DNA from 2 places in the Priestia sp. 53B2 genome. Region 1 is predicted to be linked to the other one. Evidence: a T-box and tRNA genes for the amino acid it is inferred to sense, from the RefSeq annotation. Region 1 holds a T-box; the other holds one or more tRNA genes.
What was found. The T-box of region 1 lies ahead of trpS (tryptophan--tRNA ligase). A T-box ahead of a tRNA ligase gene usually reads a tRNA of that ligase, here a tRNA-Trp.
Positions count from the first base shown of each region.

Region 2: it has a tRNA-Trp gene. The T-box ahead of trpS (tryptophan--tRNA ligase) is inferred to sense a tRNA for this amino acid. The anticodon was not compared.

Region 1 covers NZ_JBLZXA010000020.1:58,235-64,628, forward strand. The annotation lists gene opp4C (oligopeptide ABC transporter permease) at 1-337, shown strand, start outside; gene ACN6NE_RS14490 (YjbA family protein) at 638-1,387, shown strand; gene trpS (tryptophan--tRNA ligase) at 1,417-2,406, opposite strand; T-box leader at 2,483-2,687, opposite strand; gene ACN6NE_RS14500 (peptide ABC transporter substrate-binding protein) at 3,353-4,999, shown strand; gene ACN6NE_RS14505 (ABC transporter permease) at 5,097-6,032, shown strand; gene ACN6NE_RS14510 (ABC transporter permease) at 6,035-6,394, shown strand, end outside.
Region 2 covers NZ_JBLZXA010000027.1:408,127-414,520, forward strand. The annotation lists gene ACN6NE_RS22585 (zinc-dependent alcohol dehydrogenase) at 1-375, shown strand, start outside; gene ACN6NE_RS22590 (phospholipase D-like domain-containing protein) at 764-2,158, shown strand; tRNA gene ACN6NE_RS22595 (tRNA-Trp) at 2,385-2,458, shown strand; tRNA gene ACN6NE_RS22600 (tRNA-Leu) at 2,485-2,566, shown strand; tRNA gene ACN6NE_RS22605 (tRNA-Gly) at 2,586-2,657, shown strand; gene ACN6NE_RS22610 (Na+/H+ antiporter NhaC family protein) at 2,874-4,274, shown strand; partial or broken gene ACN6NE_RS22615 (spore gernimation protein KB) at 4,474-4,680, opposite strand; gene ACN6NE_RS22620 (GNAT family N-acetyltransferase) at 4,840-5,352, shown strand; gene ACN6NE_RS22625 (YjcZ family sporulation protein) at 5,541-5,663, shown strand; gene ACN6NE_RS22630 (VanW family protein) at 5,738-6,394, opposite strand, start outside.

The DNA of each region.
Region 1 (6,394 bases):
ATATGTGCTTTCAGCTGTTTCCATTGGGTGCAGCCCGTTTAAAATCATCTTTAAACATTTGCTGCCAAATGTGTTTTCAACGATTGTGGTTCAAGCCAGTTTGCAGATGGCTATTCTTATTGTGTTTGAGTCAGCGATTAGCTTTATCGGTTTTGGAGTGCCGGCTGATACGCCAAGCTGGGGGAATATGCTGACAGAAGCAAGGGAATCAGATGTGCTGCAGAATAAGCCTTGGATGTGGGTTCCGCCAGGTTTAGCTATTACATTTACAATCCTAGCTATCAACTTCATTGGTGAAGGATTAAAAGATGCTTTGAATCCCAAATCTCTTCGTTAAAAATCTATCACAAAAGTGTGATAGATTTTTTTAAGTTTGTCAGACCTCCTGACAAACCTATTACTATAGAAGAAACTCGGATTTTTTTCTGCTTATAGGGGTGGATATAGCTCATGAAGCCTTTAGCAATCATTAGCACTGGCGTTATATCTTAGCTTCGAAATAAGTGCATTTGAATAATAGCCAAAAACGAAGGCATTTTACAATTAATTTTTAGAAAGATAACATCATTTGGAATAAAAATTCCTTTCTCTGCCTATACTGATGGATAACAAACAGATAGTAAGTGAGGGGTAAATTATGCTATATCTTCATGATGTATGGGTTAATTGGTTTGAAGGCGAAGAAAACGGTTATAATGTGTGTCATTTCCATGAGTGGAGAAAAGACGATTGTGTAGAACTGCTCGATCAAGCACCATTATTAAAAGTAAATCCGCTTTTATTTCATTACATTGAAAATGATCTTTCCGAGCTACCTCAACAACTACTACAAGATGTCTATCAGAAAGCATACATTCGGAAAAATCATGAACGCACGCAGGTTGAATATTGTTTTATCGTTACAGATGGAACGAATATTTTAGCAATTGATACGATGGGATATCATATTCCGATTCGAAAAAGCCGCTTAATTCCAAGACAAGAGCAGTTAGTCTATGAGATGATTGCGGATCAAGAAGAGCTAGAATATAAGTTCAGTGAAGACGAGCTGAATAAAAAAGAGCATCATATTCTTTCGCCGTCTCCTGAAACGATGAGAGGACTAACACGTAAAGAACGTCAGCTAAAACAGCTTTTATTTATGGCACTTGATCAGCTACATACAACAAAAAATACAGCTCAAATCCGCTACTGGTACACAGAGTGGAATCCAACGAAATACGAAGATATTCAAGAGATGTCGTTTCAAGACGTATGGAATCAGCTATACGATGAAACGAAGTCAGGGTGGTCACCGAAACATAAATTATTATGCGAGCGCTTAGTAAAAGGACAACCTTTCTTTGAAAAACTTTGGGAAATTGAACAAGAGCCAAAAGTTAATTAAAAAAAAACGACTGCATAGCAGTCGTTTTTTTAACGTTTACGGCCAATTCCCATTGCGTTTCGCATTTTGCGAAGCATTTTATTAGCCGTTGCATTTGCTTTATCGGCACCTTGATCTAAAATATCATCTAGCTCGCTAGAATCAACTAATTCATAATATCTTTCTTGAATTGGAGCGAGTGCTTCAGCTACCACTTTAGCTGTGTCAGCTTTAAAGTCACCATAACCTTTGCCTTCGTACATTGCTTCAATGTCTTCGATCGATTTATTGGCTAGGATTGAATAAATACTTAATAAGTTTGAAATACCTGGCTTATTTTCTTTATCATAGCGAACAATACCTTCTGAATCCGTTACGGCACTTTTGATTTTCTTTTCAATTGTTTTTGCGTCATCCAAGAGCGTAATGAAAGCTTTTTGGTTTGGATCGGACTTGCTCATTTTTTTCGTAGGATCTTGAAGAGACATGACGCGTGCGCCCACTTTTGGAATACGTACTTCAGGAATAGTGAAGATATCATTGTATTTTTTGTTGAAGCGCTCAGCTAAATCGCGCGTTAATTCTAAATGCTGCTTTTGATCTTCACCAACTGGAACCAAATCGGTGTTGTATAAAAGAATATCCGCTGCCATTAATGGAGGATAAGTTAGTAATCCTGCTGATACTGCTTCTTTTCCAGCGGACTTATCTTTAAACTGAGTCATACGTTCAAGTTCACCGATATACGCTACGCACTGTAACATCCATCCCGCTTCTGTGTGGGCGGGCACTTCTGATTGAATAAATAAAGTCGATTTTGCTGGATCAATTCCTACTGCTACATACAGAGCAGCAAGGCTGCGAATGTTTTTACGAAGTGCTAAACGATCTTGAGGCGTTGTAATCGCATGCTGATCTACAATACAAAAATGACAGTTATAGTCATGTTGAAGTTCAACAAATTGCTTCATCGCTCCAATGTAGTTACCTAGAGTGATTGTACCGCTTGGTTGAATACCTGAAAAAATTGTTTTCATCAAATCTTCCTTTCATCTGCACATATATGATGCTAATTTACGAATACAACATAAAAAGGCCCATCCGCTCCTAGCATAAGCTAGGGGCGAATGGACCGCGTTGCCACCCTAATTAGCACACATAATTGTGAACTATCTTTATTCATATAACGTTGAGGTCAACGTTCAAGCTTTGCACTTGAAAGCTCCAAAGTCCATTCTGCAGGTTTCAATGTTTGTTTTCACCAGCCACAAACTCTCTAAAAATGAAAATTCTGCATACTACTCTTTTTCACAGCTTTAATTATATAGTTATTCGTTATTATAACGCGAAAAAGCAGGAATTTAAACATCTTATCGCTAAAAAGTTTTATAAGACAATTTACTGGAATTTTTCAGCGACAAAAAAAGACAAGAACCTTTTAATTAAAGCATTTCTTGATGAAAATTTGGTGTAGGATTTGGTAAAAATCTTTTATTTAGTATTTCTAATGACTTTGTAATACTATTGTAATACCTATACTACAAAAAAGATTTTAGACGTCTGACAAGTAGGCACAATCCTTATAGGATAAGGTTTTTTCCCTCGTGACAGAAAAATACCATTAAATAATAGTATTGCAATAAATTTTTAAAATATTTATAATAGGCGTAACAAACATATTTTTTACAAAGGTATTACAATTTCTTAATTTTTCAGAAAACACAAAATAGAAAATGTTTTGTTTCAATTAGCGAATTTTGTAATGAATGAGTCTTCTACATATTAAGCGCATACATTAGATTTACAGCATGTAAACAATTGATGACAGTTTCATAGAGTAGAAGAATAATTTTGCAGTGAGGTCTTTAACGCTCTACTACACGAAAAAATAACTGATTATTTTGTATTGAAAGAGGATTAAGAAATTAGTGAATATCAAAAAATATGGTTGCCACACAAACAAAATTTAATAGGGGGTAATACGCAATGAAGAAAAGGTTGTCGATTCTTTTCAGTTTGCTGCTTGTCATGAGCTTGTTTTTAGCTGCATGCGGGTTTAACAAAGAATCTGGTGGCAGTGAAAACGCTAGCAGTGATGGCGGCGATAAGAAAAAAGAGCAAGAGCTTCGCTTAAACATTAAAACTGAGCCTTTTTCACTTAACCCAGGCTTAGCTAATGATTCAACGTCATCAAACGTATTATTACAAACATTCGAAGGTTTAACTCGTATCGGTAAAGATGGAAAACCTGAAAATGCAATGGCGAAAGATGTGAAGGTCAGCGATGATCAAACTAAATATACGTTTACGATTCGTGACGATGCAAAATGGTCAAATGGTGACCCTGTAACAGCAAAAGATTTCGAATATGCATGGAAATGGGCGTTAGATCCTAAAAACGAATCTCAATATGCATATCAATTATACTATGTTAAGAATGCACAAGCTGCCAATGAAGGAAAAGGTTCATTAGATGATGTTGCCGTTAAAGCAACAGATGATAAAACGCTTGAGGTAACATTAGAAAACCCAACGCCATATTTCTTAGAATTAACAGCTTTCTATACGTACTTCCCAGTGAATACGAAAATTGCTGAATCAAATGAAAAATGGTATACAAATGCGGGCGAAAACTATACGTCAAACGGTCCTTTCAAGCTTAAAGCTTGGAAACATAATGACAAAATCGAGTTAGTTCCTAATGAAAACTATTGGGATAAAGATGCTGTAAAACTTAAAAAAGTTGAAATGTACATGATCAATGATAATAACACTGAACTTTCAATGTTCAAAAACGGTGAATTAGACTGGGCGGGTATGCCTACTGGTCAATTACCAGCTGATGCACTTCCTGAATTAAAGAAAGACGGTTCATTAAACATTCAAGAGATTGCGGGTACTTACTGGTACAAGTTTAATACAGAACAAAAACCTTTAGACAATGTGAACATTCGTAAAGCATTAGCTTATGCAATTGATCGTAAAGGTATTACAGAACAAATTACAAAAGACGGTTCAGTTCCAGCGATGGCGGCTGTACCACCAACAATGTTTGAAGACAACAAAAAAGGCTATTTCAAAGACAATGATGTGAAAAAAGCAAAAGAATATTTAGAAAAAGGCTTGAAAGAAATGGGCCTTAAAGATGCTTCAGAACTGCCAGCAATTAAGGTTTCATACAACACGGATGAAAAACATGCAAAAATTGCACAAGCTGTTCAAGATATGTGGAAGAAAAACCTTGGTATTAAAGTACAGTTAGACAACTCTGAGTGGGCTGTTTACATTGAAAAATTACACCAAGGAGATTATCAAGTTGGACGTATGGGCTGGTTAGGAGATTTTAACGATCCAATCAACTTCTTAGAATTATTCCGTGATAAAAAAGGCGGAAACAATGATACAAACTGGGAAAATCCAGAATATAAAAAGTTATTAATTGACTCTCAAAAAGAAACAGATCCTAAAAAACGTCTGGAAATGTTGAAAAAAGCAGAAGGTATCTTTATGGATGAAATGCCAGTGGCACCAATCTACTTCTATACAAACGCTTGGGTACAAGACAAGCAGCTGAAAGATGTTGTGATGTCTGGACTTGGAGACATTCAGATTAAGTGGGCTCATTTTGAGTAAGTAACATCAATTGTGACAAAGGGTATATGGGGCCTGGTGCTCCATATACTTTTCTTTCTTGTGCGCGAATTTTGTAAAAATATGGAGGTGTGTCAGGGTGTTCAAATATATAGGAAAACGACTTATTTATATGTTTCTATCATTATGGCTGATCGTAACAGCGACCTTTTTCTTAATGCGTGCTGTTCCAGGAGGTCCATTCACATCAGAAAAGCAGCTTCCCCCTGAAATTCAAAAAAATCTAAATCAGTATTACGGTTTAGACCAGCCTTGGTACCATCAGTACTTTGATTATTTAACATCAATTTTAAAGTGGGATTTTGGTCCATCTTTCAAATATAAAGGCCAAACGGTAAATGATTTGATTAACGGCGGATTTCCTGTTTCATTCATGCTAGGGATGGAAGCTATTTTAATAGCAATTGCTATTGGTGTAGTACTTGGTGTTATTGCTGCTTTAAAACATAATAAGTGGCAAGATTACACGGCAATGGTTATTGCAGTTCTAGGAATCTCAGTTCCGAGTTTTATCATGGCAGCGGTATTACAATACGTTCTGGCTATGAAACTACAAATTTTTCCGGTTGCACGCTGGGAATCTTGGGCACACACGGTGTTACCAGCTCTCGCACTTGCTTCAACCCCTATGGCGTTTATCGCACGATTAACTCGTTCGAGTATGCTTGAAGTATTAAGTAATGATTATATTCGTACAGCGAAAGCAAAAGGTTTAAGCAGAGGCGTTATTACAGTTAAGCACGCCATGCGAAATGCGATGCTTCCAGTCGTATCCTATATGGGACCTTTAGTAGCAGGGATTTTAACGGGTAGCTTTGTTATTGAAAAAATATTTGGTATCCCGGGATTAGGTTCACACTTTGTACTCAGTATCTCAAACCGAGATTATACAACGATTATGGGCGTAACGGTGTTCTACAGTATTTTACTACTTTTTTGTATCTTGCTTGTAGATATTGCATACGGCTTCATTGACCCTCGAATTAAACTTACAGGTGCTAAGAAAGGAGAGTAACTATGCAGCAACTTCCGAAAATTCCTAAAGAAATGTTTGAAACAGCAGGGATTGACCGTGCTCAGGCAGAAAAGATTGAAAAACCGAGTCTTTCATTCTGGCAAGATGTTTTTATTCGTTTTCGCAAAAATAAGCTTGCTATGTTTGGTGTAGTACTAATGGTTCTCCTTGTTTTTATGGCTATATTTGGTCCATTGATGGTGAAATATGATTATGCAACTAATGATTTACTGAATGCTAATCAGGCTCCATCTTCAGAGCACTGGTTCGGTACAGATGAATTAGGGCGTGATGTTTTTGCCCGGACGTGGGAAGGCGCTCGTATTTCATTATTTATCGGGTTAGCAGCAGCTTTAATTGAT
Region 2 (6,394 bases), on a different contig from region 1:
GTAGGAATGGATGGAAAGAAATCACCAGTAGAAGCGATTGAACAAAAACTCAAGCTGCAAGGAGGAACGTTAAGTGCTATTCAAATTGCCTTAAAAGCAGTAAGGAAATTTGGGACAATTCAGCTAACAGGTGTATATGGATCGATATATAATATGTTTCCTCTTGGGAACATTTTTGAAAGAAACATTACTTTAAAAATGGGACAGGCTCCAGTAATTCATTACATGCCAGAATTATTTAAAAAAATTACAGATAGGGAGTTTGATCCTACAGAAATAATTTCTCATAGAATCCCTCTTAATCAAGCAAGTGAAGCCTATGAAATGTTTAACAATCATCAGGATGAATGTACGAAAGTTATCTTAAAACCATAATAAACCATATATCTCCTTAAATATGTATAAAGAAAAAATTGAGAATTATTTTTACAATAAGCATATCTATTTGAAAGAGGCTGGAACAAAAGCATGTTACTTGAAGGAAGATCCGAACGCGTTTGATTCTTGATGGAGAATCAAACGCGTTCGGATTTTTTTATTGGTAGTGTAAACGTAGGTTTCGTGAATATAATTGCTTCTAGCTGTTGTTTAGAAGGAAAGGCGAAGACTTGAACGGAAATCAACAGTGGTGTAACAAGTAATCCATCATTCCATTCTTATTTTAAAAGGTATAGAAGTTAAAAAAGTAAGAATCCTAATAAAAACAGAACGATAAGAATGGAAAGGGATTGTGACAGGAAACATGCTAATAAATATACTCATAATGATTGTCGTATTGTACTTCATATATGTATTCGCAACTGCAGTGGTACTGTTTTATGTCCCTTTGCACAAGGGAAAAGACTTAAAAGTAATGAATACTGAGAATTTTTACGGGAAGAAAGAATCCACAGACCGAGTTATGCTTTTGGAAAACGGTTATTTTTCAGGGCTTGTTCGAATGCAGATGATTCAAGAAGCGAGGCATACAATCGATATTGCGTATTTTTCCATCGGTAAAGGTCGTTCTTCGGATTTACTTATGGGCGCTTTATTCGAAGCTGCCGATCGAGGTATACGTATTCGCGTGCTGTTAGATGGGATCTCTCATGGGTTAAAAGGTAAGAGAAAAAATGTTCTTTATGCTTTAGCTTTCCACGATAATATTGAATTAAAGTACTATGAGCCCTTTACTATTTTTAAACCTTGGACATGGCATAATCGTCTTCACGATAAAATAATAGTAGTCGATGGCCAATTAGGTATTAGTGGAGGACGAAATATTGGAGATAAATACTTGGCCAGTCAACCAGATAAAAATTTTGTCTATGACCGTGATGTGCTGATTTATAACACAAAGCAAGAAAGTCATAGTGTTATTCTCTCAATGGAGAAGTATATAGAGAAATTATGGAATCATCCGTATACACGCAAAGCTTTTCCAAAGCTCAAGAAAACTAAACAATTTCGTGGTCTTTCAGGAAAAAAGTTGTTGATAGATCAATACGAAGAGGCCAAAAAAGCAAACGAACCTTTTGTCCATCCTTATATTGTATGGAGAGAATCAACGATGCCTACAAGAAAAGTTTCTTTTATTACAAATCCTATTCAAAGAATGAATAAAAGTCCTTTTATATGGAAAACATTTATTAAGCTTTCGCAACAAGCTGAAAAATCCATTGTTGTTCAAAGCCCTTATATCGTACCAACAAAAGAGATGGAACAGTATATAGATAAGCAAGTAAAACCAAAAGTGCAAAGAATTATTTTAACTAATTCTATTACATCCACTCCAAATGCTATGGCTTTTTCTGCATACTTGGGAGTGAAGAATCGCGTCATAAAAGCTGGTTCAAAGCTTTATGAATATCAAAAGCCTTATTCAATTCACGGGAAATCTGTTGTTTATGATCAGCGTTTAAGTGCAGTTGGTTCTTTTAACTTAGATTCACGCTCTGCATTTTTAAATACTGAATCCATGGTTATGATAGATAGTGAAGAATTTGCAGCCGAGTTAACAGGAGCTATTGAAACTAAAATTTCTCACAGTACGCTTGTGGGAAATGAGGGAGAACCTGTGGATTTTAATACGGATTCTCAAAAAAACGCGCCTCCTGTAAAATCTGCACTGCTACATATTCTTTCGGTCTTTACACGATTTTGGAGACATTTTGTATAGTACTGTGTTACAGCAGAGTCTCTAAAAACAAATAGTCGATATTAAAATTAAAAAGGACTGCAGGTGGTGAAGGGAATGTGTGAAAAGCTGTGATATGCCTCACAGTTTTTTTTGAATTGCTAGTCCTAGTCATGACTTTTAAAAAGACCTATTGACGAATTTCTATATATGTTTTATTATAATATAGCGTCGTTGATAAACGAGGTTCTTTTAGAAAATCATTTCTAGGGGCATAGTTTAAAGGTAGAACTACGGTCTCCAAAACCGTCAGTGTGGGTTCGATTCCTACTGCCCCTGCCATTTTGGAGTTATCTTTTAATTCACACGCGGGTGTGGCGGAATTGGCAGACGCGCTAGACTTAGGATCTAGTGTCTTATGACGTGGGGGTTCAAGTCCCTTCACCCGCATCTTTATTTTCATATATGTGCGGAAGTAGTTCAGTGGTAGAACACCACCTTGCCAAGGTGGGGGTCGCGAGTTCGAACCTCGTCTTCCGCTTCTTTTCAAAAGCAGTTTGCATGTGCAAACTGCTTTTTTTTGTTGTAGAAATAAAGAGTTTTATTATGCTGTTTTTAATCAGAAATATTTTATTAAAGCCGTACTGCTTATACGTGTTGTTTTCGTGAATATACACATAATATTGGGGTTACATTAAAAGCTAATGAACGATACGTGAAGACATCTAATATGGTTTTTAAGATAGGGGAGAGTCCTATGGAATCTAGTTGGTTTTCAATTATACCGTTTTTAATTGTTATTCCAATAGCTATTTTCACCAAACAAGTGCTGCCAGGGTTGTTTTTAGGCCTATTAGTAGGCGCTTATTTGATTGATCATTCGATTATAGGAGGTGTTGAAAAACTACTTCACTACGTTGTACAAGCTCTTAGAAATAAAAGTAATATAGAAATCGTCGCCTTTTTATACGCGTTTTCAGGGCTTATCGGAATGATTAAGACGGCTGGAGGAGTTAAAGGTTTTGTGGAAACAGCTGCTGAAAGAATTGATACAAGAAAAAAAGCCCTTATTTTAACCTATGTTTCAACCATTGGAACATTCAGTGCTCCCACATTTCGTTTTGTTACAATCGCGCCCATTATGAGAGCGCTGCTGAAAAAAGTGAAAATGACGACAGCAGAGCTAGGGTTTGTTATTGAAACAACTGCTACTCCTGTTATCGTCTTAATTCCCGTGGCAACCGCATTTGTCGGATATATGGTATCAATCATTCAAATGGCGATTGATCATCAAGGCATAAAGCAAGACGCTTATTCTTTATTCATTCAAAGCATTCCTTATAATTTCTTTTCAATTGTGATTATTTTAGTAGGGATTTATTTCAGCTTTTTTCATCATTCAAAATCTACGGCTCCTATGAAGCTTGAAGAAGAAGACGAAAAAGATTGGCATGATTGTCATCCTTGCGTATCGAAGGATTTGCCTTCTAAGCCTTGGAATCTGTTACTGCCTTTACTTGTTGTGATTTCGTTCACTTTATTTTTAACATGGTGGAGCGGTCATCATAAGAGTCACACTTTTTTTGAAGCATTTATTAAAGCAGACGTGCTAGAAGCGATGGTAGTAGCTTTAATTATAACTATATTAATTACCCTTATTTTTTTCTTATTTCAGCGCTTTACCTTACAGAATTTGCTTAATGGTTTTATCACAGGAGGCAATGACTTAATGTCCGTTATTCTGTTGTTATCGGTAGTATGGGGATTATCCGCTGTTACAGAAGACTTGGGGTTTTCCAACTTTGTGACCGCACATTCCAAGTGGATTCCTCATATGTTCATCACCCCGTTCATGTTTATCTTTGGAGCTGCTATTTCTTACTTTATCGGGTCTGCTTGGGGGACGTGGGGGATTTTAATGCCGCTTGGCGTATCGCTTGCAAGTTCTGCAGATCTTTCTTTGCCGTTGATTATCGGTGCAGTATTTGCAAGCGGTTCATTTGGATCATTTTCTTCACCTTTAAGCGATGATACGAATACCATCGCCAAAATATTAGATTTATCTGTTATTGAATATGCCAAGTATAAATTAAAGCCAGCTTTAATTGCAGCGGGAATAACAGTTGCTTTTTATCTTGTTGTATCTTTCTTGTTTTGAATGTGGGAAATAGCCATCTAGTATCAATTTTTCATTTTTTTTAGCTTAAAGTATGCATACAGTCCTAATGATACGCACACTAGCATGATACAAGTAAGCGGAAATAAGATGGTATTAACAAAATGATCATAAAACCATATATACACGAACATCACCTCGATCATTTTAAGGCTATTCTTTCTATTTACTAGAGATGCAACTATTCGTGCTGCTTCTTCCTATTCCTTAAAAATGCGATAATCAGAAGCAGTACAGGTATGATAGAAAATAGTGGCATATGTAAAAGAAATCTCGCAACGTGTAGGCCTTCGTAAAGGTGTTCTTGAAAATTACTAGCGATTGTAATCGACAAAAATAACACAATGGTGCCTAAAGGATAAGCTAGCCGTGAAGGAGATTTTATTTGTCCTTTTTTCTCTTTTGTTTTTCTTTTTCGCAGAGTCACTTTATCTTGTTTTAAAGAAGCGTCAACAAAAGCAATAGTAACTTGGTGCAAAGAGGTTTTTATATCTTCATTATCGAAACAAGCGTATAGAAAGATAGCTTTGAGATAGGGGAGAACCACATGAACATTGAGACCAACAGATTACTAATACGCAAATTTAAATATGAAGATTGGCAAGATGTCTACGCATATACATCTGATGCTAATGTCATGAAGTACATACCAAAAGGTGTTTTTAGTAAGGATGATGCGAAGAAATTTGTAAATGAAAATACGAAAGAAAATGTTAAAAGTTTTCCAGTTGTATTAAAAAATGAAAAAAACCTAATTGGTCATATCGTCTTTTTTAACTATTTTGGAGACCATACTTATGAAATTGGCTGGGTATTTAATTCTCTCTATCATCAGAAAGGATATGCTTCAGAAGCGGCAAAAGCAATAGTGGACTACGGTTTTAACACAATGAAACTGCATCGGATTATTGCTACTTGTCAACCTGAGAATACGTCTTCTTATCGTGTTATGGAGAAGATCGGGATGAGAAGAGAAGGGTATTTTAAAAAATGTATTCCAACTGAAAAAGGATGGTGGGATGAATATTGTTACGCGATTTTAAAGGAAGAGTGGAAATGAGCTTTACTTTTACGGAATTACATTTTCCGAGTTGTAAAGACGAAAACAAGCCCAATTTTTAAAAAATGAGCAGAACAGCAAACCAAAACGTCTAGGCAGACATACAATAACCTATCCATGAGAAACACCCCATGTTTGAACCTTCTTTGTTTTAGCAACAGAAAATTACGTTGAAAGGGAGTGCTTGTATGTCTAATGCTGGATGTGGATTTGGTTCTGGTTTCGCTTTATTAGTTGTATTATTTATTCTATTAGTAATTATCGGATGTAGTTGTTATAGCGGTGGTTACGGTGGCGGCTACGGCTGCTAATTATATCACTGAATAGCCTAAAGGATATCCTTTAGGCTTTTTTTATGTTCATTATAAAAAGCTGGAAGAGATGATTAATCGGCAGGCTCAGTATCAACATGCGATTCAATTTTTTTCTCTTTCGGCAATTGATCAATAGAAGCCCAAGGCACGCGGCGAGGCTTATATTCAATCGCATCAGTAGAGTAAACGGCCACGCTTACGACTCCCCCGTGCACCTGCGCTCGAATCAACAAAGGATCACTATACGTATTTTTAAAATGAAAGTCAGGTCCATACCAGCTGACGGTAGCGTCTCGCCCAGGAGGTACGTAGGAAACACTGCGGCTGTGTGAGTAGCGCTGCGTAATCGTGACGCCAGCGTTATCGACAGCGTTAAATAAAGTAGAAGAAACTTGGCAAATTCCTCCTCCAACTCCTTCAGAATACTCTCCTTTTACAATGATTGGCGCACGCATATACCCTTTTGCTGCCGTTCTTTTTCCGACGGTTTGATTAAAAGAGAAAACTTCCCCAGGAAATATGACGCTGCTGTCTAGTGATTCAGCCGCAAGAGAAATATTGTGAGAACGATTTTTATTATGAGGGTTAAATACGGTATGATAATGACCGATTTGCTTAATACGAATCGTTGCAAGCAGCTCCTTATCCACGCGAGGCGGAACAGGAAGCGTCGGGATTTCTAATGTTGACGTACCGCCGTTAAAAAAATAAGTATAAAATTTCTCCGC